2 regions of the Turicibacter sp. TJ11 genome follow, and region 2 is predicted to be linked to the other one. Evidence: predicted binding sites of a transcription regulator. Region 2 holds the regulator's gene; the other holds the start of a gene.
The links. Region 2 encodes HrcA, which represses chaperone genes, less so after heat shock. Its sites were predicted from a motif close to TTTTAGCACTNNNNNNNNNNNAGTGCTAAAA; they were not measured.
Positions count from the first base shown of each region.

Region 1: the regulator HrcA is predicted to act here: its motif matches at 2,516-2,546, upstream of clpB (ATP-dependent chaperone ClpB).

Region 1 is NZ_CP069349.1:1,501,075-1,505,520, reverse strand. It holds gene leuS (leucine--tRNA ligase) at 1-1,001, shown strand, start outside; gene JRC48_RS07335 (Cof-type HAD-IIB family hydrolase) at 1,560-2,384, opposite strand; gene clpB (ATP-dependent chaperone ClpB) at 2,600-4,446, shown strand, end outside.
Region 2 is NZ_CP069349.1:968,643-973,088, reverse strand. It holds gene JRC48_RS04560 (amino acid ABC transporter permease) at 1-134, shown strand, start outside; gene JRC48_RS04555 (amino acid ABC transporter ATP-binding protein) at 147-896, shown strand; gene trxA (thioredoxin) at 1,082-1,396, shown strand; gene hrcA (heat-inducible transcriptional repressor HrcA) at 1,599-2,621, shown strand; gene grpE (nucleotide exchange factor GrpE) at 2,634-3,176, shown strand; gene dnaK (molecular chaperone DnaK) at 3,204-4,446, shown strand, end outside.

The sequences.
Region 1 (4,446 bases), 530 kb from region 2:
GCGAAGATGGAGTCAAAGGTCGTCGTGAAACAAATACGATGCCACAATGGGCAGGAAGCTGCTGGTACTACATTGGTTACATCCTAAAACAAGGTGAAGACTATGTTGGGTTAAACACGGAAGAAGCTAAACAATTATTAAAAGAATGGTTACCAGTTGACTTATACATCGGTGGAGCAGAACATGCGGTATTACACTTATTATACGCGCGCTTCTGGCACAAAGTCTTATTCGATTTAGGAGTCGTTGAAACAAAAGAACCATTCCAACGTTTATTCAACCAAGGAATGATCTTAGGTGAAAACAATGAGAAAATGTCAAAATCTAAAGGAAACGTTGTAAATCCAGATGATATTGTTGAATCTCATGGGGCAGATACATTACGTTTATACGAAATGTTCATGGGACCTCTTGATGCAGCGATCGCTTGGTCAACTGAAGGATTAGACGGAAGCCGTCGTTTCTTAGATCGTGTTTGGCGTTTATTTGTGACTCCAGAGCACACATTAGCTGAAAAAGTAGTGACTGAAAATGATGGAAAATTAGATAAAGTTTATCATGAGACAGTGAAAAAAGTGACTGAAGATTATGAAAAATTAAGCTTCAATACGGCCATTGCTCAAATGATGATCTTTATTAACGAATCATATAAAGCAACAAGTATTCCACGTGAATACGTTGAAGGATTTGTTAAATTATTAAATCCAATTGCTCCACATATGACAGAAGAAATTTGGTCAGTTTTAGGTCATGAAGGAACTGTTTCATATGAAGCATGGCCAACATACGATGAGTCAAAATTAGTTTCTGATACGATTACAATCATTGCTCAAGTTAATGGTAAATTACGTGCTCGTATTGATGTGCCTGCTAACATTTCAAAAGATGATATGTTAGAAGTAGCAATGGCTCATGAGAACGTTCAAAACTTCGTTGCAGGAAAAGAAATTGTAAAAACAATTGCCGTTCCAGGAAAATTAGTAAATATCGTTGTTAAATAATAAAATTAAAAAATCTCACTTTTTAAGTGAGATTTTTTTAAGTTAAAAATTAGATTATATATATATGGCGAAAAACTTTTAACATGATTTGAAAAGGACTCTTATCATAGAGAGTGTTTTGATATAAGTTCTTTCCAGAATCTTTTTTACTATAGCTAGTATATAGAAAAAAACATGAATTATATTTCGCCTTATATATATATAAACAGATAAGTATTCTACATCTAAGGTAGGCTATCAAAACCAAGGACTACTTGCCGTATCAAGACATTTTATAGTCCAGGGGTCATCTGCCACAATGTCAACAACTTAGTGAGCATAAACAAGTTTAAATTTGGAATGATTTCAAATCAAGCGACTATCATTCGCTCGAATAGTTGACATTTAACCTATCATTTTGCTAGAAGAATATGTTTTGATTTTCTTAAGTTGTTGACATTGCACCTGCCATTTTCGAAGAAAATGTATCTACCATTAGTAGGGCTCTAAAAATTTTCTCTGAAGAAAATTTATCTGGACTTATATATAAACAGTCACCGCTAGTAGGTAACTATTTTGTTATTTTTTAGGAGTTAAAATATATTCGTGAATGTAGTGAGCGACACCACTTTCTTTGTTCGATTTTGTGGTTGTGTTAGCCACTGCTTTTAGTTTGTCGATGGCATTATCCATTGCAATTCCTGTTCCAGCGTAGGTTAACATTTCAATATCGTTATCTCCGTCTCCAAAAGCTATGATATCTTTTTGTTCAATGTTAAAATATTTAGCTAATTTTTCGATAGCTGTTGCTTTATTTGTATCGGATTTAAAGACTTCAATAATATTTTTATTGTCTCCATCCCAGTTACGACACGTGATAATATCTCCATAATTTTCACGTAAGAAATCCATTACTTTTTGAGCATATCCATCCTTTGCTTCTAGTAAAAAGCCATTTGGATGTTCATCTAATGTTTCTTTAAATGGTCCGTATTTAACGGATGTACATGTTTCAATATGGAACCAATCACGGATGGTATCTCCTTGATGTAAGACATATAAGTGATCCTTATATTCGCAAAAAGCATTGACGATATAATCTTTTAACTCTGAATCAAATAACGTCACAATGACTTCTGTTGGAATTTGAGCGACGATATCTTCGAAATTTTCATCAGATGGATGATGTATATAAGCTCCATTAAAGTTAATAATAGGTGTATCTAATCCTAACTCCTTATAAAAGTGTAACGATGCACGTGCCGGACGTCCTGTTGCGATAACGACGATGTGTCCCGCTTCTTTAGCAGCAATTAACGCTTCTTTTGTTTTAGGATCAAGCATTTCCCAATTTTGTAATGCTGTTCCGTCTAAATCTGTGACAATCAATTTCTTTGTTTTCATTGAAACACCTCCGTTTTACTATGATAGCATAGATAGATAACATGTCAAATGAACTTGTAAGCTTGTCGCAATTTGGTGATTTTGATTAAAAAGTGTTAATTTCAAAATGAGAAACGTTCACATTGCAAAATTATTAGCACTCTTATTGACTGAGTGCTAAAAAGGTGATATGATAATATCATCATCCTAGATGATATAGAAATGGAGTGAGTTTAATGAATATTAATAAAATGACTGAAAAGTTACAACAGGGCTTAGTTAATGCACAGTCTCTTGCAACTTCATTACAACATCAAGAGATTGATACCCCGCATTTATTAAGTGTACTACTACAAGATAATGACGGATTAGCTGCACGTGTTTTTTCAAGAGCAGGTTATCCGATTCAGGATATATTACAAGAATTAAAACAAATTTTAGATAAAAAACCATCTGTAACGGGTGCAACAGGTGATCCTTATGTATCGGCCGATTTAAATCGTGCGTTATTAAAAGCCGATGATTATGCTCGTGCATGGAAAGATGATTATTTATCGATTGAACACGTGTTACTAGCGATGCTTGAGTCAAAAGACTATCAAATGAAGCAACTCATTAAAAAATATGAAATTAATGAAGAACATTTAAAAGAAATTATTTCACAGATAAGGGGGAATTCACGCGTGATGACTCAAAACCCAGAAGCAACATATGAAGTATTAGAAAAATACGGACGTGATTTAGTAGAAGATGTTAAATCAGGTAAAATTGATCCGGTGATTGGGCGTGATGAAGAGATTCGTCGAGCAATTCGTATTTTATCTCGTAAAACAAAAAATAATCCCGTTTTAATTGGCGAACCTGGGGTTGGTAAAACAGCGATTGTTGAAGGATTAGCTTGGCGTATCGTTCGTCAAGATGTTCCAGAAAGTTTAAAAGATAAAGTGATTTTTGAATTAGACTTAGCAGCATTAGTTGCAGGGGCTAAATATCGTGGTGAATTTGAAGAACGTTTAAAAGCCGTTTTAAATGAAGTGAAAAATAGTGAAGGACGTATTATTTTATTCATTGACGAAATTCATACGATTGTTGGAGCAGGCCGTACTGATGGTGCGATGGATGCAGGTAACTTATTAAAACCATTACTTGCTCGTGGAGAATTACACTGTATTGGAGCGACAACATTAAAAGAATATCGTGAATACATTGAAAAAGACCCAGCATTAGAAAGACGTTTTCAAAAAGTTCAAGTCAATGAACCAACAGTTGAAGATACGGTTTCAATCTTACGTGGGTTAAAAGATCGTTTTGAGGTACATCACCGTGTCAGTATTTCTGACCGTGCGATTGTCGCTGCAGCTACTTTATCTGATCGATACATTACGGATCGTTTCTTGCCGGATAAAGCGATTGACTTAATTGATGAAGCATGTGCTACGATTCGTACAGAAATTGACTCTTTACCAGAAGAAGTCGATCGTATTAGTCGTCGTGTGACACAGCTTGAAATTGAAGAGGCAGCATTAAAGAAAGAAAAGGATGAAAACAGTAAGCAACGTTTAGAGGCGTTACAAAAAGAGTTAGCAAATTTAAAAGATGAATTAAATGTTTTAAAATTACAATGGGAAAAAGAAAAACAAGCGATTCATGGTGTGGCTGACCTTAAAAAAGAATTAGAAGGTGCTCGTCGTTCATTGGAGGAGGCGCAAGCGCGCGGTGAATATGAAAAAGCAGCAGAATTACAATATGGAAAAATTCCAAGTTTAGAAAAACAAATTGCTGAAGTTGAAGAAATGCAGCGTGATGAATCAGGAAAAGAAACTCGCTTACTTCGTGAAAATGTAACAGAAGAAGAAATTGCTGAAATTATTTCAAGATGGACAGGGATTCCCATTGCAAAACTTGTTCAAGGTGAGCGTGAAAAATTATTAAACTTAAAAGAAGAATTAAAACGTCGTGTCATGGGACAAGATGATGCGATTGATTTAGTTGGTGATGCCATTATTCGTGCTCGTGCTGGAATTAAAGATCCACATCGACCTATTGGTTCATTCTTATTCTTAGGACCAACGGGTGTTGGTAA
Region 2 (4,446 bases):
TTTTCATTACATGTCTCATTTATTTAGTTCTTACAACGATTACCTCTCAAATTTTAAGATTAGTGGAAAAGAAAATGAATATGCCAAAAACATCTTTTCCAGCATCCCAAACCATGCCGAACTCGCTAAGCTAAGGAGGGATTAAAGTGGAAGCAAGTCAAATCATTAACATTCATGGATTAAAAAAATATTTTGGGAATTTAGAAGTTTTAAAAAATATTGAATTTCAGGTCAATAAGGGAGAAGTTATTACCATCATCGGTTCAAGTGGAAGTGGAAAATCAACCTTATTACGTTGTATTAATTTATTAGAAAACCCAGATAGTGGACAAATCTTTTATCAAGGAAAAGATATCCTAACAGGAAGTATTAATATTAATCATCATCGTACAAAAGTAGGAATGGTTTTTCAAAATTTTAATTTATTTCATCATAAAACAGTTTTAGAAAATTGCATGATGGGGCAAATTAAAATTTTAAAGCGTAGCAAAGAAGAAGCAAAAGAAAAGGCAATGTTTTACTTAAAAAAAGTAGGAATGGAACGATTTGCAGATTGCAGTAGCACTCAATTATCGGGTGGCCAAAAACAACGTGTAGGCATTGCAAGAGCGTTATGTATGGATCCTGAAGTTTTACTTTTTGATGAGCCAACAAGTGCACTCGATCCAGAAATGGTCGGTGGCATTTTAGATGTCATGAAGCAGTTAGCAGATGAAGGATTAACGATGATTATCGTGACCCATGAAATGGGATTTGCTAAAGAAGTCAGTGATCGAGTGGTGTTTATGGATCAAGGGGTGATTGCAGAAGAAGGAACACCTGAAGAAATTTTTATTCATCCAAAGCAAGAGCGAACAAAAGCCTTTTTACATCGTTATTTATCAAATAGCTTGTAACCGTTAGTTTTCTAACGGTTTTAAACTATCTACTGATCGTAATCTTTGTCTTTTTTTAGTATAAGTAATTGTGAATGTAAAAATATAAGTGTGAGATACTATGAAAGAAAGTGCAAACTATTTGTAATTTCATGCCAATATGGTATACTAATTTTATATAAATCGGTAGGTAAGGAGGAATAAATATGTCAGTTATTTATGCAACAGAAGAAACATTTGCTCAAGAAATCAGCAGCGGATTAGTTTTAGTTGATTTCTATGCAGATTGGTGTGGACCATGTAAAATGATCGCTCCAGTTTTAGATGAGTTAGCTACAGAATTAGAAGGAACAGTGAAAATCGTAAAAGTTAACGTTGATAATTGCCAATCAGTAGCTGCTGAGTATAAAGTAATGTCAATCCCAACATTAATTTTATTCAAAGACGGACAAGCGGTTCAACAAACAGTTGGATTCCAACCTAAAGCATCATTATTATCATTAATTCAATCAAATAAATAATGAAACATAAAAAAGAGGGCATACTATGTATGACCCTCTTTTTTCATAACTGTTAATTGTTAAAAATAAATTTGGAGTGTTAAAACGAAATGAAATCCATAAAAAACTAAAAAATTAGCACTATGGTGTTGACAGTGCTAATTGATTTATATATAATGATATTAGCACTTAAGATGAACGAGTGCTAAAAGAGGTGTTTACATTGCTAACAGAACGTCAAATATTAGTTTTAAAGGCAATTGTAGAAGAGTTCATACAAACTGCACAACCTGTTGGCTCTCGAATCCTCTCTAAAAAAGAAGATTTGAATTTTTCAGCGGCAACCATTCGTAATGATATGGCTGATCTTGAGGATTTAGGTTTTATTGAAAAAACTCATACATCAAGTGGACGTGTTCCGAGTCAAAAGGGATATCGATACTATGTAGATTTTATTGTAAATCAAGAACCGATTGAGACAACACCAGAAGTAGGGATATTTAAACAATTGTTAGAAAAGAAACAGTTTGAACGTGAGACGACAATTAAAGAAGCTGTTAAGCTTTTGTCTAGTTTAACCAATTATACATCGATCTTACTCGGTCCATCACGTGATTATAGTCGAGTTAAAAAAATTCAATTTGTTCCGATTTCAGATCGTCAAGCGGTATTTGTCTTGATTACTGATCAAGGGCATGTTGAAAGCCGAACAATCACCCTTCCAACTAATATTGACATCACTAGAATGGAAAGCATTATTAAGGCACTCGATGAGTTATTAGTAGGAGAGTATATTGGTCATGTTCAAGAAAAGTTGACAGAGAGTTTTGAAAATCAACTACATGATTTTATCTCCTATAAAGAAGAGATTATGTACGCGATGCTACAACTTTTATCCCAATCATTAAATCAACAAAATTATATTTTGAGTGGGAAGTCAAATATTTTAAAACAACCTGAATTTAACGATTTAGAAAAAGCTTATCGTTTATTTAATATGATAGAAGCAGATGAAATTGTTAAAGTAATAGAGGCCGATGAAGGTGGCCATCAATTAACAGTTAAAATTGGACAAGAGAACGAAATTAAAGCGATGGAGAATTGTACATTAATTACGGTTCCTTATCAAATTAGTGATCAAGAATATGGAAAGATTGCGGTATTAGGTCCAACTCGAATGGAATATCGTAAAATTATCCCTCTTCTTGAACATGTTGCTCGTATCATGTCTGATTTATATAAATAGGAGGTGGGACGATTGAATAAAGATGCCCAATCAGTTGAGGAATTAAATGAGGAACAAACAGAAGCTTTAGAATCAACGTGCTGCCAAGAAGATGAGTGTGAAACGATTGATGAAACAGAAAGCTTAAAACAACAAATTGAAGACTTAAAAGATCAATTGTTACGTAATGCGGCTGAACTTGAAAACTTCAAACGCCGTATGAACGAAGAACGTGCTCGTGAAACGAAATATCGTTCTCAATCATTAGCTACAAATATTATTCCAGCTATTGATAACTTCGAACGCGCGTTATCATCAACAGTTGAGGATGAGAATACAAAAACATTCTTAACAGGATTTAAAATGATCCATACTCAATTAGTGGAAGCTCTAAAACAAGAAGGAGTTGAAGCGATTGAAGCAGAGGGTGTAGCCTTTGACCCAACTGTTCATCAAGCGGTAATGCAAGAAGCTGTAGAAGGTGTAGAATCAGGTATGGTTTTACAAGAATTACAAAAAGGATATAAGCTAAAAGATCGTGTCATTCGACCATCAATGGTTAAAGTTAGCGAATAAAAAATAGATCAAGGAGGATGAATCTCTATGGGTAAAATTATTGGTATCGACTTAGGAACAACAAACTCATGTGTTTCTGTTATGGAAGGTGGAGAAGCAAAAGTTATTGCTAATCCAGAAGGGTTACGTACAACACCATCTGTTGTTTCATTTAAAGGTGACGAGCGTCAAGTAGGTGACGTAGCTAAACGTCAAGCAATCACAAACCCTAACACAATCATGTCTATCAAACGTCATATGGGAACAAACCATAAAGTGACTATTGAAGGAAAAGAATATACACCACAAGAAATCTCAGCGATCATTTTACAAAACTTAAAAGCAACAGCTGAAGCTTACTTAGGTGAACCAGTAACTGAAGCAGTTATCACTGTACCAGCTTACTTTAACGATGCTGAGCGTCAAGCAACGAAAGATGCAGGGAAAATCGCAGGATTAGATGTTAAACGTATCATCAACGAACCAACTGCAGCAGCATTAGCATACGGATTAGATAAAACAGATAAAGAACAAATCATCTTAGTATACGATTTAGGTGGAGGAACATTCGACGTTTCAATCTTAGACTTAGCAGATGGAACATTCGAAGTATTAGCAACTGCCGGAGATAACCGTTTAGGTGGAGATGACTTCGACCAAGTGATCATTGATTGGTTAGTAAAAGAATTCAAAGCAGAAACGGGTGTTGATTTATCAGCAGATAAAATGGCAATGCAACGTTTAAAAGATGCAGCTGAAAAAGCGAAAAAAGACTTATCAGGTGTAACTTCAGTTCAAATTTCATTACCATTCATCTCAATGAATGCAACAGGACCATTACACTTAGAAAAAACATTATCACGTGCACAATTTGATGCAATGACAGCAACATTAGTAGAACGTACAATGGGACCAGTTCGTCAAGCATTAAAAGATGCTAAAATGACAGCTAATGACTTAGATCAAGTTTTATTAGTAGGTGGATCAACTCGTATCCCAGCTGTTCAAAATGCAATTAAAAACGAATTAGGAAAAGAACCTAACAAAGGTGTTAACCCAGACGAAGTTGTAGCAATGGGTGCTGCAATTCAAGGTGGAGTTTTACAAGGAGACGTTAAAGATATCTTATTATTAGACGTCACTCCATTATCATTAGGTATTGAAACAATGGGACAAGTAATGACAGTTTTAATCCCTCGTAATACAACAATCCCAACTTCAAAATCACAAGTCTTCTCAACAGCAGCTGACAACCAACCAGCAGTAGACATTCACGTATTACAAGGTGAAC